Regions from separate parts of the Staphylococcus sp. 231237_7MaSpsaltlick genome, predicted to be linked through region 2. Evidence: a T-box and tRNA genes for the amino acid it is inferred to sense, from the RefSeq annotation. Region 2 holds a T-box; the other holds one or more tRNA genes.
What was found. The T-box of region 2 lies ahead of serS (serine--tRNA ligase). A T-box ahead of a tRNA ligase gene usually reads a tRNA of that ligase, here a tRNA-Ser.

Region 1: it has a tRNA-Ser gene. The T-box ahead of serS (serine--tRNA ligase) is inferred to sense a tRNA for this amino acid. The anticodon was not compared.

What each region holds. Positions count from the first base shown of each region.
Region 1 is NZ_JBICNX010000019.1:73,295-82,206, reverse strand. It holds partial or broken gene ACF91D_RS24045 (lipoate protein ligase C-terminal domain-containing protein) at 1-194, shown strand, start outside; gene ACF91D_RS24040 (IDEAL domain-containing protein) at 309-527, opposite strand; gene ACF91D_RS24035 (competence protein ComK) at 776-1,339, shown strand; tRNA gene ACF91D_RS24030 (tRNA-Asn) at 1,494-1,568, shown strand; tRNA gene ACF91D_RS24025 (tRNA-Ser) at 1,570-1,658, shown strand; gene ACF91D_RS24020 (CapA family protein) at 1,780-2,916, opposite strand; gene ACF91D_RS24015 (ArsR/SmtB family transcription factor) at 3,199-3,519, shown strand; gene arsB (arsenite efflux transporter membrane subunit ArsB) at 3,516-4,805, shown strand; gene arsC (arsenate reductase (thioredoxin)) at 4,818-5,219, shown strand; gene ACF91D_RS24000 (TM2 domain-containing protein) at 5,562-5,774, opposite strand; gene ACF91D_RS23995 (GNAT family N-acetyltransferase) at 5,950-6,504, shown strand; gene ACF91D_RS23990 (1,4-dihydroxy-2-naphthoate polyprenyltransferase) at 6,610-7,548, opposite strand; gene ACF91D_RS23985 (isochorismate synthase) at 7,735-8,912, shown strand, end outside.
Region 2 is NZ_JBICNX010000002.1:316,457-325,368, reverse strand. It holds gene serS (serine--tRNA ligase) at 117-1,400, opposite strand; T-box leader at 1,468-1,658, opposite strand; gene hutH (histidine ammonia-lyase) at 1,729-3,237, opposite strand; gene ACF91D_RS04555 (NAD(P)H-hydrate dehydratase) at 3,628-4,443, shown strand; gene gyrA (DNA gyrase subunit A) at 4,654-7,368, opposite strand; gene gyrB (DNA topoisomerase (ATP-hydrolyzing) subunit B) at 7,404-8,912, opposite strand, start outside.

The DNA of each region.
Region 1 (8,912 bases), on a different contig from region 2:
TTAAAAAAGGTAGAATTGAACATGCGAGAATATTCGGTGATTTCTTTGGTGAAGGTGATATAACAGAATTAGAAGCAGCTCTAGAAGGCACTTTACATGATTTTAATAGTATAGAAGAAGCGTTAGCTGATTACGATATACACCATTACTTTGGTGCAATTGATAGAAACGAATTAATTAGATTAATGTCTTAATAATTGAACAGATAATTCATAAAAATGAATATATAAAATACGAAAAGGTCTATCCACCGACATTATCAACTGATAAGTAGGGATAGACCTTATTTTAAATGGCAATCGATTAAATTATCCAACGAGAAATTCCTCCAAGTTTTTGTATTCATCTGTATAGCGTTTGAAATCATTCTCGTTTTTATTTTTTAGAGCATCGTCTATTAAATGTTCTAACTCATGCTTACGAACGTTACGTAGCGATTCATCAATTATTAGTTCGATACCCAAATCATTGATAGTAGATACAAAGGACTCTAATGTATTATATTTAACATGTGTGTTATGTTTCATTTTAACCACTGCCTTTCTATATATTTACATGTAGTATACAGTTTTTTTATATTGAAATCAACAAATATTCTGACTATTCCGAAAAAATAAGTGTAAAATGCAACTTTCAAAAAATAAAAAATGGCAAAAACTTTTTTGCGAAATTTAAGTTGATGGTAATTAAGAAAGAATTTTATATTATTTTGTTGATTTTAAATTATTTGTGTTATATTATTTGCTTATCACCAAAGTATAAGGAGGCATCAATTATGAATTTGCATTATGTAATTAAAAAAGGTGATATGGCATTGCAACCTTGTAATGTGTCATTTGGTTTGTTAGAAGGTACCCGGGTGTTTAAATATAAGGATGAATGTACAGTAATCAAAGATCGAACACCTAAAATTATTGATCGCTCATGTAGGTTTTACGGTAGTAGTTATAATTTTAAAAAAGAGGATACAATGCGAATTACGGGCATTAGTAGTAAACCACCACTTCTATTTACTCCATTATTTCCCACTTATTTTTTCCCAACTCACTCTGATAGAAAAGATGAAAACACATGGATTAACATTCACTATGTTGAACAAATAAAGCCACTAAAGGATAAAAAATGTAAAGTTATCTTTGTAGACAATCAAACGATAACAGTTAATATCTCTGCTCACAGTATGCATCATCAATACTTGAATGGTATATATTATTACTACATGATGGATAGAGCAGCTAGAGTAGCTACATTTGATCCTGATTCCCCAATCGATTATACAAAACCACAATTAAATATTTATGAAGCATTAGCCAAATACTCTTTATTCGAGCACAAATAGCTAACGAAAATGAATTTTAAATGTAAAAGATAAAGTATGTGGAATATTATATTAAATTAGTGTAAATATTCCGCATATTTTTTTAACATTTATACTTGAAAAATCTGCTGTTATTGATATAATTATATTTGTGCTTGATAAGAGAACACATTAATCCACAGTAGCTCAGTGGTAGAGCTATCGGCTGTTAACCGATCGGTCGTAGGTTCGAGTCCTACCTGTGGAGCCATGGAAACGTACTCAAGTTGGCTGAAGAGGCGCCCCTGCTAAGGGTGTAGGTCGCGAGAGCGGCGCGAGGGTTCGAATCCCTCCGTTTCCGTATAGAGAAAACCCGTTAAGTTAACGTAATTAAACGTTGATTTAACGGGTTTTTTGTTGTGTTTGGATAAATATCGTTAATAGAGATAATTAACCTTCACCCTAACAACACGTTCATAATGCTAATAGCTGTTATTGTCTAAAAAACGTTCATCAATAACATTTGTCGTAATTTGTTGTAATTGTGATTTAGACATATTAGTATTTCTTTGATATTGCAAACCATGTTGATCAGCTAATTTATTAGGATAATCATTTAACATATAAACTTTGAAGTGATGCCTACTGTCATTATTGTATGGAGCAGTCATTTCATAATGATTAACGATTGAGCGCCATTTTACGTCGGAGATTTTGGTGTCGTTATGATTATTTGCAATTTTAAATTGAATACTGCCTCCTAAATGATTACTTTCAGTCCCCGTTTCTTGGCCATTTAAGAAGTTTCCGAGAGAATAAGCGACTAATGTCTTATGGTTTTGTGTACCTTTAACCCATTCAACAGGTTGTATTACATGTGGATGCATACCTATAACGACGTCGACATTTTGTTTGGCTAAGAATTTAGCATATTCCTTTTGTTTTTTACTTGGCTTGTGGCTGCCTTCCTTACCCCAATGCATAGAAATGACAATAAAATCACTATGTTGTTTTGCTTTTTTTATATCTCTTTTGATTTGTTGCTTGTTTATATATTTTATTTGATAGGGTGATTTGGGTGTTAAATTATTTGTGCCAAATGTATAACTTAACATGGATACTTTAGTATTTTTGATGTTTATGGTAGGTGTTTTATTATAATCGTTCTTACTTTTAAACATACCAGTGAATAGTGCTTTATCTTGGTATTTATGCCATGTTGATAAACTGTTATTGATACCACTAGTGCCTTGATCTAAGGAGTGGTTGTTTGATCCATTAATAAGATTAAATCCAGTATCAATTACAGCTTTTGCGACTACAGAAGGGGTATTAAATCTTTTAAAACCTGAAAATGGACGATCATCTCCACCTAGAGGTGATTCTTGGTTAATATATGCAAGGTCTTTGTCTTGTATGTAAGGAGCAATTGGTCGGTACATTTTTTGGAAATTATATGAATCTTTTCCGTTATTAGCATCTTGATAGACAACTGGATGTATTAAATTATCACCTACAGCTATAAAATCAATTTGTTGTCGTTGATGATTGATTAACAAGCTGATAAACATCCAACAAGTTATTACGAATATCAGAATGTATGTAAATATTCTTTTCATCGTGTCACTCCTATAAATGTGAATAATAGCTATTTGCATTGATACCATAATCTATCCGTTAATTAATAAAGTCACTTATATAAATCGAGCAGTTATTAAATTTGAATCGCAATTTAATGTTGTTAAAATACATTACCCTTAAAAATAAGAAATATAATGATTAGGTGGCTTTTTTATTAAAAATAATTTGAATATCAGTCCTAGTAATCTATTAATTTGAAAAGTATATAGACAAATATCTATATAGATGGTAATCTATATAGAACTATGGAGGTGCTATGATTGGCATATCAAAAAATTGCAAGGCTGTTAAAGGTATTAGCAGATCCAAATAGACTCGAGATATTAGATTTATTATCATGTGATGAGCTTTGTGCACATGATTTATTAGGGCATTTTCAATTTTCTCAACCTACATTGAGTCATCATATGAAGGCGTTATTAGATTCTGAACTAATAACAATGCGTAAACTAGGCAATAAACGGATGTATCAGTTGAATCATAAGTTGATGACTGAAGTGACTGAGCATTTGGATAATATAAACACGAATCATGTACGTTGTATTTGTAGAGATCTCAATAAAGGTGAGTGTAATTCATGACTGTGTTAGCAATTGTCTTGTTTTTAGTGACTTTATTTTTTGTAATTTGGCAACCTAAAGGGTTAGATATTGGTATTACGGCGATGATCGGTGCAATAATTGCCATTATAACTGGTGTAGTGAGTTTCTCAGATGTGTTTGAGGTGACTGGAATTGTTTGGAATGCGACGTTAACTTTTGTCGCAGTAATATTAATTTCTCTAATACTTGATGAAATAGGTTTCTTTGAATGGGCAGCATTACATATGGTCCGGGCATCGAATGGTAATGGTCTAAAGATGTTTATTTATATAATGGTATTAGGGGCGGTCGTCGCAGCATTTTTTGCTAATGATGGGGCAGCGTTGATATTAACACCGATTGTGTTAGCAATGGTTCGGACGCTAGGTTTTAATAAAAAAGTTATTTTCCCATTTATTATCGCAAGTGGTTTCATAGCAGATACTACATCGTTACCACTGATAGTAAGTAATTTAGTGAATATAGTATCTGCGGATTATTTTGATATTGGTTTTGTGGAATATATGGTACGAATGATAATTCCAAATTGCTTTGCATTGATAGCAAGTATCATTGTTCTGTGGTTATATTTTAACAAATCAATTCCAAATTCATTTGAAACGAAACATATTGCAGAGCCTGTAACGGTAATAAAAGATATGAAATTATTTAAATTTTCATGGGTTGTCCTGATTATATTATTGATTGGTTATTTAATAAGTGAATTTATTCAAATACCAGTTTCAATTATAGCTGGAGTGTGTGCTTTATTATTTATATTATTAGCCAGACGTTCAGCTGCAGTGAATACTACGACGGTAATTAAGGGAGCACCTTGGAATATCGTTATTTTTTCAGTAGGAATGTATTTAGTAGTATATGGTTTGAAAAATGTTGGCATAACAACGCTATTAAGTAGTTTGTTAAATGATATTGCTCATTATGGCTTATTTGGTAGTGTAATGGGAATGGGCTTTATTTCTGCAATACTTTCATCTGTTATGAATAATTTGCCAACGGTCCTGATTGATGCTATTGCGATAGGGCAATCAAATGTAACAGGAGTGTTAAAGGATGGCATGATATATGCAAATGTCATTGGTTCTGACTTAGGTCCAAAGATTACGCCTATTGGTTCTTTGGCTACATTGCTTTGGTTACATGTATTATCACAAAAAGGTGTCAAAATATCTTGGGGAACATATTTTAAAACAGGTATTGTAATAACAATCCCAGTGTTGTTTTTTACGTTATTAGGATTATATTTAACACTTATTATATTTTAAAGGAGAAATAAAATGAATAAGAAAACGATCTATTTTATATGTACAGGTAATGCTTGTAGAAGTCAAATGGCAGAAGGATGGGCACATAAAATTTTAGGTGATAATTGGAATGTCTATTCTGCAGGAATTGAGACACATGGCGTTAATCCGAAAGCAGTAGAAGCTATGTTAGAGGTAGGTATCGATATTTCAAATCATACCTCGGATTTAATTGATAGTGAAATATTGAACCAGGCTGATTTAGTTGTTACGTTATGCAGTGATGCTGATAACAATTGTCCTGTATTACCTAAGCATGTGACTAAGCAGCATTGGGGATTTGATGATCCAGCTGGACAGGATTGGACAAAATTTCAAAGCGTACGTGATGAAATAGGAGATAGAATTCAACAATTCAAATTAGAAAATAGTTAGTATAGTGGTCAAATTGCATTATAAATTAAAATTAGCTATCTTTTTAACTTAAATGTGTGTTTACTTATTAATTAGTTAGTTGCATATATAGAAAAATACAAAACACCGGATGAGACATTTATAGTGCCTCACTCGGTGTTTTTATAATATATAATGGTTGGTTTATTTTTTACTTATTAAATTCTTTATCGCCTTTACTATATAACTTACAGCAATAGCTCTAAATACACGTTTGATAATATTTCCCATAGGTAGTACCCCCTTAACAATTATGCAATTTATTCAAAATGCTATATAAAAGTACATACCCGTTTTTTGTTATTTTAACTAGTATATTATGATTTATTTTTCAAATGAAATTAAGCCATCATCATCAGCTTTTTTGAAAAATATAGTAATAATCCCACTTATAATTGCGATAATATATGGAATCCCTGTCCAAAAGAACACTAAATGGAGCATACCTTGTAACAATTGATTGGAATAAAATTTGTGAACGCCTATCCAGCCAAGAAAGAAGCATAATACAACATATATCACTTTGTTAACTTTCACGATCTCTTACCTCTCTTTGAATAATAATAAATAAATTATCTTATAAATTAGTATAAACAACAATTAAAAACTATTAAATGTGAAAATTAGTGACATTGTAAGTAAGAACTTCGAATTTTAAAATAATTTCAGATATAATAATAGGTGATTAAATGTGTAAATGAGGAGAGCAATTATGATTAGAAAGGCACAACCTAAAGATAGACAACAGTTAGCGCAATTATGTTATATCATATGGGAAGAACTAGAAATTCCGTTGGTACGTCATGTGCAAAAGGAGCGTTTGTTGCAAATTATAGAGCGCAGTATGATTGAGGTACCTTATAGGGGACATATAGACAATATTTGGGTTTATGAAATAGATGGAGCAGTTGCAGGATGTTTAATTGCTTATCCAGGTGATAAGGAATTAGCATATGAAAATGCTTGGCTCGAGCTAGAATTGGATGAAGATGTCTCACGTTTGGGGACGCCAATGCCAACTAAAGAAGCAAGCGATGATGAGTGGTACATTGAAACAGTGGCAACATTTGCAGAATACAGAGGTCAAGGAGTTGCTACACAATTGATTAAACATGTAATCAATACAGCACCCGACCAAAAATGGAGTTTAAATTGTGATTTAAATAATTCTATTGCTTTGAGTGTATATAGTAAGTTGGGCTTTGTAAGTGAACGTCAAATAGACTTGTATGGTCATATGCATCACCATATGATTTATACGCAATAATATAAAAGCAGCCGGCCTATTGACTAAAGGTACCGACTGCTAAATAACTCGTATTAAGTTGTTGTATCGCTTGTATTATGAATTAGGTGAGATGGAACTCTAAAATTAAATACCACCCAGTAATGCGCTAATATAAATACCTAGTGCATATAAAACACCGAAAAATGTGTTGGTTTTACCTGTTGCTGCCATTGCAGGCATCATTGATTCAGGCGTGTCATATTTTTTGAAACGTCGAACAGCCTTTATTGGTAAAGGGAATGAAAGCAACGCTAATAAGAAGAAAATAGAGCCACCAGGTTTGAAAAATGTTATATAGATTACTAGGACATATGCGACGATATACATAAATGCTAAGAAATAAATAGAGAAGCGTTTGCCTAAAAGAATAGGTAACGTTTTACGACCGCTTTCTTTGTCTTTAACACGATCTCGGATATTATTGGCCATATTAATTAAACCAATCGTTATAACAATTGGAATACTGATCCAAATCGCTAAACTCTGAATATTTTCTGTTTGAATAAAGAATGAAATTAAAATAATAAACATACCCATAAACACACCAGAAAATAGTTCGCCGAATGGAGTCCATGAAATAGGGAATGGTCCACCCGTATATAAATAACCAACGGCCATACAAACGAGACCAATAGGTAATAACCAGAATGAACTATTCATTGCAATGAATATACCTAGTAATGCGGCAATGATATAAAATGCAATAGCTAAATTCATTACACGCTTTGGCGTCATTCCGTTACGTACAATCGCACCACCGATTCCCACGGAAGTATGATCGTCTAGCCCTTTTTTGAAATCATAGTATTCATTAAACATATTAGTTGCCGCTTGAATTAATAAACAAGCAAGTAACATCGCTAAGAATAGACTAAGGCTGAGATGGTCTTCGCTGCCTAATAAGAAAATCTTTGCAGTAGCAGTACCTACGAGCACTGGAACGACAGCTGCTGTTAATGTATGTGGTCTCATCAAGTGCCAATATTTTTTGACAGTTGAATATTGTTGATATTGAGATGCCATAGTGTAAATACCTCTTATCCTTTAAATTAATAATATTTTATCAAATCAATTTTAATAGAAGATGTTATTTAGGTCAAATAACGTAAAATTAGTACAAACGAATTAAGCTCATATCCGTACACACATTGTGAAAAGTGGTACAATATTATAATGAGTGAAAACTGATAAATGAAAGAAGTGAAATAGATGACATTGGACGTCAAGGAAAGTGAAATTGTCGAAGCGGTATATGAGAGTAAGCATACTTGGGTTTCAGTTGAAGCAACATTGGACTATGAATTAGACCCGACTGAATTATTTCATATAACAGAAGATAGTGCAGGTGACCGTTTTTATTTTAGAAAAAATGACAACGAAACTTCATTCTTTGGCTATCATGCTATTAAGAGGTTTAAAAATGACTTTGAAAATAAACAGTCTATTTTCAGAGAATGGGAAAAATATAAAAATGACATTGCTTTAATACATCCGAGTTCTACAAAGCATCATCTTAAGATATGTGGAGGATTTCAATTTTCTTCTCATAAATCGGGAGATGAATGGCGTGAATTTGGTATCAATCACTTTATTTTACCTGAAGTGTTGGTAACAATGGAACATGGGAAATCATATATCACTTATACTGTTGAGACAGATAAATTTGAAATTGAAACATTTTTAGCAATTATTGAGAAATTAACTCAACCGAATATTTCACCAGATTTTGAACGTGGAGAGATTAAACGCATCGAAGATATATATAAAGATGAGTGGCGTGATTTAGTTAAAGATACAATCGATATTTTAGACGAAAATAAAAAAATTGTACTTGCGCGTAAGCGAATGATTCAATTTGATAAAAATATAAACATCCCCTATATATTAAAACAAGCAATACAAGGTGAACGAAATAGCTATTTATTTGTTCTGGAATCACAAGGAAGTGTATTTTTCTCACAAACTCCAGAACAATTAATGGAAGTGAATGACGATGTATTATCAACTAAAGCTGTTGCAGGGACGATTAAGCGCACGCATGAAGAGGCAATCGATAAAGCAAATATTGATGCATTCTTAAATGATGAAAAGAACTTAAATGAACATCGTTTTGTTGTTGAAAGTATATTGCATGATATTAAACCATATGTTGAACATATTGAATTTAATAAAGAACCACAAATTTTAACTAATGATCATTTGTATCATTTATATACAAAAATCAAGGGACAATTAATTGATGAGTCGTATATTGGTTTGTTGGATAGTTTGCATCCAACTCCTGCGTTAGGTGGCTTTCCAAAGAAAGAAGCCATTGAGTATATTGAACAAAATGAATTCGGTACACGAGGTTTGTATGGCGCACCGGCTGGTTATATTGATATGTA
Region 2 (8,912 bases):
ACTTTAGCAACATTGTTTTTATGTATTTCTCATACTCAACTTTTACACCTCCCCTACCCTCTCCGTACATATAAAAAAGTGCGTAGCTAATACTTTAACTACGCACTTTTAATAATTTATTTAATAGGACTGATGACTGTTTTTCCACCCATATACGGTACTAACGCTTCGGGAATTGTTACAGAACCATCTTCATTTTGATAATTTTCAACTATTGCAGCAAATGTACGTCCTACTGCTAAGCCACTACCATTAAGTGTATGTGCTAATTCTGGTTTAGCATTTTTATCACGTTTAAAACGAATATTTGAACGACGTGCTTGGAAATCAGTAATATTTGAACAAGAACTTATTTCTTTATATTCATTATAGCTTGGTAACCAAACTTCTAAATCATAAGTTTTACTTGAACCGAAACCGATATCGCCTGTACATAAAATAACACGGCGGTATGGTAAGCCTAATTCTTCTAAAATCGCTTCTGCGTGTTCAGTCATCTCATCTAGTGCCTTCCAAGAATCTTCTGGTTTTTCAAAACGAACCATTTCAACTTTATCGAATTGATGTAAACGGATAAGACCTCTTGTATCACGACCAGCTGATCCCGCTTCACTACGATAGCATGCTGATTGGGCAGTGAATTTAGCTGGTAATTCATCCGGCCCGATAATTTCATTACGGTAATAATTTGTCAGAGGTACTTCTGCAGTTGGTATTGTGTATAGACCCTCTTTTTCAACTTTAAATAAGTCTTCTTCAAACTTAGGTAATTGACCAGTACCATACATTGAATCAGCATTAACTAATTGCGGTACCATCATTTCTGTATAACCATGTTGTGTTGTATGTTTCGTAATCATATAGTTCATCAATGCTCTTTCTAATTGTGCACCTTCACCTGTTAAGAAAATGAATCTAGCGCCAGATACTTTAGCTGCACGTTCAAAATTGACCATTTTTAATTCTTCTACTAAGTCCCAATGTGCTTTTTCTTCAAAATCAAATGTTCTTGGTGTACCCCAACGTTTAACTTCTACATTGTCTTCGTCAGTGGCACCTTCAGGTACATCATCATGAATAATATTTGGAATGCGTGATAATTTATCATTAAGATCCACATCAACTTGATTTAGTGTGTCATCTAAAGTTTTAATTTCATCACCAAGTTTACGCATTGCTGAGATGGCTTCATCTGCGTCTTCTTTATTACGTTTCTTTTGAGCAATCTCGCCACTCACTTTATTACGCTCGGCTTTCATTTCTTCAGCTTTACTAATTAACTGACGGCGCTGCTCATCTAATTCTAGTACTTCGTCTACTACAGTAGCTTCCATCCCACGCTTAGCTACTTTTTCTTTAACGAAATCAGGGTCATTACGAAATAACTTAATATCTAACATAACTTCATCCATCCTTTCAATTTTTAAAAAATTTGGGATAAACACGCAAAAAAGACCACATCCCTCTACAAGGGACGTGGTCTACGTGTTGCCACCCTATTTAACAATCTAAAATTAGACTGCACTCTCACAAAAATAACGGTTAAATCCGATTGTTCTCTTATAGTAGGTAGATTCACATTAACCTTGGCTACCTGTTCACACTCAACACAGGCTCTCTGAAACCAGAAAATTAATACTACTTATCCTACGAACAATGACTTATTAAGTTAAATTAAATATAGCAAATAACATCATTTTTTTCAAGAGTGATAGTATCTATAGTCAATTATATTTCATCCATATAAGCAACATCGCGTAAATATTGTGATACTGCTGCAATATCTTTATGAAATTGTCTATCTTCTGTGATAGATGGCACAATATGGCGTAATTCTTGATATTTTTCATAGGTCTTAGGTGACAACTTATCAATATCTTTATATTCAACAGCTTGCAGAGCAATGATTGCTTCAATGGCCAATACACGACGTGCATTTTCAATCATTTGATAACCATGTCTTGAAGCAATTGTTCCCATTGAAACATGATCTTCTTGGTTAGCAGAAGATGGTATAGAATCAACACTTGCTGGATGTGCAAGTGTTTTATTTTCTGAAACAAGACTTGCTGCAGCATACTGCATAATCATCGCACCACTTTGTAACCCTGGTTGTGGGCTTAAAAAGGCTGGTAATCCATTATTCAATTGAGGGTTTACCAAGCGTTCTAGACGTCGCTCTGAAACGTTTGCTAATTCACTTACACCAAGTTTTAAAAAGTCTAAAGCAAACGCTATAGGTTGACCATGGAAATTTCCTCCTGATATAACAAGTGTTTCATCATCTTCATCAAATATAAGCGGGTTATCATTTGCAGCATTCATTTCAAACTCTAATTTTTCCTTCACATAATTGAATACTTGGAAGCTAGCACCATGAATTTGAGGGATACAACGTAAAGTATAAGCGTCTTGTACACGCACTTCACCTTGGTTTGTCGTCAATCCTGAACCTTCCAACCAGTCTAACATTCTCGCGGCAACATCTATTTGTTCTTTGAAGTTACGGGCTTTATGTACCTTTTCATTATATGCATCTATAATACCATTTAGGGCTTGATGTGTAAGTGAAGCTATCCATTCCGCCTGATAACCTAAATCTTCCGCTTCTATATAATTGATAACACCTTGTGCAGTCATTGCTTGTGTACCATTAATCAACGCTAAACCTTCTTTAGCTTGTAACTCCAATGCTTTGTGATTTAACTGGTTTAAGACATACCGGCTGTCCACTTCTTCTCCTTTATAAAAAACGTTCCCTTCTCCTATTAGCGCTAAAGCCAAGTGTGATAGCGGCGCTAAATCTCCAGAAGCACCTAATGAGCCTTGTTGCGGGATAACAGGTATAATTCTTTGATTGATGTAATACACTAGTTGCTCTACTAAATCTACTGTTGCGCCAGAATGTCCTTTTAATAAGGTGTTTAATCTTAATACCATCATCACTAACGCTACTTCTTCTGAAAATGGTTCACCAATGCCACATGCATGGGAACGAATTAAATTGACTTGTAATTGATTATATTCTCCTTCGTCTATACGTACATCACTAAACAGACCAAATCCAGTTGTGATTCCGTAAACTGTTTCTTTATTCTTTATAATATCTTCGACCGTTTGACGACTCTTTTTCACACGTTCAAATGCATTTTCCGTAATTTCTACCGTCTCTTCTTTATTTAAAAACTGTTTAATATCATTAATCGTTAATGTTTCCCCATTAAGTTGTAATGTCATTTTCCCATCTCCTTGCTTAATATTTTTCTCTGATTATTTTGAGTATACGCTTACATTTTTTACTGGACAATAGCTTAGCCAATATCCGTAACATGGTATTAAATTACTGTTTTAATGGGATAAAGTTGTAATAAAAATAAGTTTATTGAAATTAATAAATTCTTAACTCTTTTAACTGTTGACTAATAGGACAACCAGGTATAATATTTCTTATTGTATTTATAATTCCTATGACGAAAACTAAGGAAAATTAATTGCAATACAAATAATTCTGCAATTGTTATAATCGCTATTAAAAGTAGAATCATTTCAATATGTTAGTCGGTTAATTTTCTTTATTAAAATATAGAAATTTACACACATTCAATAATTTAAGAAGGAGGTTTCAAAATGGAAACTTTATCATCAGTAAGCATTCCAAAACGTAAAGATGAAACACATAAAGGCGATTATGGTAGAATTCTTTTAATTGGCGGTAATGCAAACTTAGGTGGTGCAATCATGCTTGCAGCACGCGCATGTGTATACAGTGGTAGTGGTTTAATAACAGTAGCAACACATCCAACAAATCATGCTGCTTTGCATTCACGTTGTCCTGAGGCAATGGTAATCGATATTAATGATACAAAAATGCTAACAAAAATGATTGAAAACACCGATTGTATCTTAATCGGCCCAGGGTTAGGCTGTGATTTTAAAGGTAATAACGCTATTACTTTCCTACTTCAAAATATACAACCACATCAAACACTTATAGTTGATGGTGATGCTATTACGATTTTCAGTAAATTGAAACCTGAAATTCCAACTTGCAAAGTTATTTTCACGCCACATCAAAAAGAGTGGGAACGTTTAAGTGGTATCCCGATAGAAGAACAAACTTATGAGCGTAACCGTGAAGCGGTAGACCGTATCGGGGCAACAATTGTATTGAAGATGCATGGTACAGAACTCTACTTTAAAGATAAAGATTACAAACTACCTATTGGTACACCAGCGATGGCCACTGGTGGCATGGGTGATACTTTATCTGGTATGATAACTAGCTTTGTAGGCCAATTTAATGACATCGAAGAAGCTGTTACAAGTGCGACATATACACACAGTTTTATTGGAGAACAATTAGCTGAGAAAATGTATGTTGTTCCACCTTCCAGACTTATCAGCGAAATTCCAATTGCTATGAAATCATTGGAAAATAATTAATATAAAAAGACCCGCCTCATTTGAGGTGGGTCTCAGACTATCGACAAAGCCTCCGCCTTTGTTGGCAATTTTTTGGTGCACGTTTTCCGCGGCGCGGGTACTGCCTTAGCATGTAGTCTTCGGCTAGTGCTCTCCTCGCAGGAGTCGGTCCAAATCACTGCCGATATTCTAAAAGACCCACCTCATTTGAGGTGGGTCTTTTAGTTCGAGTTATTCTTCTTCGTTGTCTTCATCTGCTGTTTGGTCTGCGTTGTCTATATCTTCATTAACACGATCCATAAAGTCTTGTCTTACTTCTTGTCGTTCATCATTGCCTGACGTGTTATCTTCTTCATCGACTTCTGTGTGAATTGCATTTCCAGGGGCATCACCTTCTACGATGACTTCACTGTTTTGTGAATCTTGCAAATCAGTTTGTGATGCATTGTTATTGTCTACATCAGATGCTATAGCTTCAGTTGATTCCCCATCTTTATTAATGTCATCTTCATCGTTTACTTTGGCTACTGTTGATACAATTTGATTTTCACCTAATTTAATCAATCTTACACCTTGAGCAGCACGGCCATTTTGCGAAATATCTTCTACATCAATACGGATAATGACGCCTGAGTTTGTTACAACCATCAGATCTTCTTCTCCAGTTACTGAAGTAATACACACAATGTTACCGTTACGTTCAGTAATTGTAGCTGTTTTTATACCTTTACCGCCACGATTTGATAATCTGTAATCACCAACTGGCGTACGTTTACCGTACCCATTTTCAGTAACGACTAGAATCTCTTCATCGCTATCAGCATTAGTAACATCTAAACCGACAACTTTATCGTCTTCTCTTAATGTAATACCTTTAACACCTGCTGCTGTACGACCAAGCGGGCGCAAGGTTGTTTCATTAAAGCGTATTAGTGATGCATGAGATGTGCCAATCAGAATGTCTTGTTCTCCATCAGTGAGACGAACAGCAATCAGTTCATCATCATTTTTGAAGCTAATGGCAATCTTACCGTTTTTATTGATATGAGAGAAGTTACTCAATGCAGAACGCTTCACTCTACCTTTGCGTGTTGCAAATACTAAGTAATCATCTTCACTTTCTAAGTCTTTAACCGCAATCATAGTACTGATTGATTCATCGTTATCAAGTTCAATAGCATTGACTACTGGGATACCTTTAGACTGACGTGATAGCTCAGGCACTTCATAACCTTTAAGTTTGTACACACGTCCTTTATTAGTAAAGAATAATACGTTGTCGTGCGTACTTAACGTTACGAGCTGACTAACAAAGTCTTCTTCAAGTGTATTCATACCTTGTACGCCACGTCCACCACGATGTTGTGCTCTATATGTAGAAACTGGTAAACGTTTAATATAGTTATTGTGACTTAATGTGATCACGATTTGTTCTTCAGGTATTAAATCTTCATCTTCAATATCGTCTAGTCCACCAAGTTGAATTTCAGATTTACGTTCATCACCATAGCGTTCACGTATATCAATTAATTCATTACGGACAATTTGTAATAATTTTTCTTCATCGGCAAGAATCTCTTTTAATTCTTCAATATATGCAATTAATTCATTATATTCAGCTTCAATCTTATCGCGTTCTAAACCTGTTAGTCGTCTTAAACGCATATCTAAAATAGCTTGAGCTTGACGTTCAGATAATTTAAATTGTTCTTGTAAGCTAGCCATCGCTACTTTATCAGTTTCTGATTCACGAATTACTCGAATGATTTCATCGATATGGTCTAATGCAATTCTTAGTCCTTCTAAAATATGTGCACGATCTAATGCTTTCTTCAAGTTATATTCTGTACGTCTACGTACAACCACTTTTTGATGCTCTAAATACTCTTCTAAAGCTTCTTTAAGTGAAATTAATTTAGGTCTACCATTAACTAAAGCAATCATATTTACACCAAATGATGTTTGTAATGGCGTTTGTTTATATAAATTATTTAATACGACGCTTGCGTTTGCATCTTTACGGATATCAATAACAACACGCACGCCTGTACGTAAACTTGTTTCGTCACGTAAATCTGTAATACCATCAATTTTTTTATCACGTGCTAATTCTGCAATTTTTTCAATCATACGTGCTTTATTTACTTGGTACGGAACTTCTGTAACGACAATGCGTTGGCGTCCGCCACCACGTTCTTCTATTTCTGCACGTGAACGCATTTGGATAGACCCTCTACCTGTTTCAAACGCACGACGAATACCACTCTTTCCAAGTATAATACCTGCCGTCGGAAAATCAGGACCTTGAACATCTTCCATTAATTCTGCAACAGTAATATCAGGATTATAACTTAAACTCAACACACCATTAATAACTTCTGTTAAATTGTGCGGCGGAATATTGGTAGCCATACCTACTGCAATCCCTGAAGCACCATTAACTAGTAAGTTTGGGAATCTTGAAGGTAAGACTGCCGGCTCTCTCTCATTGCCATCGTAGTTATCTATAAAATCAATCGTATCTTTGTTTATATCTCTAAGCATTTCTAATGTGATCTTAGACATACGTGCTTCAGTATAACGCATCGCCGCTGCACCATCGCCATCCATTGAACCAAAGTTACCTTGTCCATCAATTAAAGGATATCGATAGCTGAAGTCTTGTGCCATTCTTACCATTGCTTCATAAATAGATGAGTCACCATGTGGGTGATATTTACCCATTACGTCCCCAACAATACGGGCAGACTTCTTGTACGACTTATCTGGTGTCATACCTTGTTCGTGCAAACCATATAATATACGTCGATGTACTGGTTTCAAACCATCTCTAACGTCTGGTAAAGCACGTGATACAATAACGCTCATCGCATAATCTAAAAACGATTCGCGCATCTCACTCGTTATATTTCGTTCATTAATTCTTGATTCAGGTAATTCAGCCATCAAGATATCCTCCTTCAAAAATTCAGTTCATTGTATTAGAAATCTAGGTTGGCATAGACTGCGTTATCTTCAATAAACTGTCTACGATTCTCAACAACGTCTCCCATAAGCATTTCAAAAACCTGATCTGCCTCTATCGCGTCATCTAATGATACTTGCAACATAGCTCTATTTTCTGGGTTCATTGTTGTTTCCCATAATTGGTCTGCGTTCATTTCACCAAGACCTTTATAACGTGCGATTGACCATTTTGGTGTAGGATCTAACTCGGCTTTAAGTTTTTCCAATTCACGTTCATTAAACACATAATACTTCTGTTTACCTTGTGTTAGTTTAAATAAAGGCGGTTGAGCAATATATACATAGCCTGCTTCTATTAATGGTCTCATAAAGCGATAGAAGAATGTTAATAGCAATGTTCTAATATGCGCACCGTCGACGTCAGCATCAGTCATCAATACAATTTTATGGTAACGTGCTTTGCTTAAATCAAATTCTCCACCAATACCTGTACCAAATGCTGTAATCATAGAACGGATTTCATTATTATTTAATATTCTATCTAATCGGGCTTTTTCAACGTTTAATATCTTACCACGCAACGGTAAAATTGCTTGCGTTTCTGAATCTCTACCTGATTTTGTAGACCCCCCGGCAGAGTCACCCTCTACGATAAAGATTTCACTTCTAGAAGGATCTTTACTAGAGCAATCTGCTAATTTACCAGGTAAGCTTGAAATTTCTAAAGCAGATTTACGACGTGTCACTTCACGTGCTTTTTTCGCAGCAAGACGTGCGTGAGAAGCCATTATACCTTTTTCAACGACTATGCGTCCTACCTGTGGATTTTCTAATAAGAAACGCTCGAACAACTCAGAGAATAATTTATCAACAACTTGACGTACCTCAGAGTTACCTAATTTCGTTTTTGTTTGTCCCTCAAATTGTGGATCGCCGTGCTTGATTGAGACGATTGCTGTTAAACCTTCACGTGTGTCTTCACCTGAAAGTCTCTCCTTATCATCTTTAATAATTTTACTGCTTATACCATAGCTATTTAATACGCGAGAAAGTGCTCGTTTAAAACCTTCTTCATGTGTACCACCTTCATAAGTGTGTATGTTATTCGCATAAGTCAATAAATTAGTTGCAAAGCCTTTGTTGTATTGTAATGCAATTTCAACTTCAATATCATCTTTTGTTTGATGGACATATATAGGCTCTTCATGTAATGGTTCTTTGTTTTCATTTAACATCTCAACGTAAGACTTGATACCGCCTTCGTAGTGATAAGTGTCTTCTCTCACTTCTTCACCACGCTCATCTCTTAAAGTGATTGAAATACCTTTATTTAAGAAAGCTAGTTCTCTTGTACGTTGTTGTAATGTTTCATAATGATATTCAGTTGTTTCTGTAAAAATTTCAGGGTCCGCTTTAAAACGAATCACTGTACCAGTGTTATCATCATCTGTTTCTTCAACTACTTTCAAGTCAAATTGCGGAACACCCTTTTTGTAAGCTTGATGATAAACTTGACGATCTTT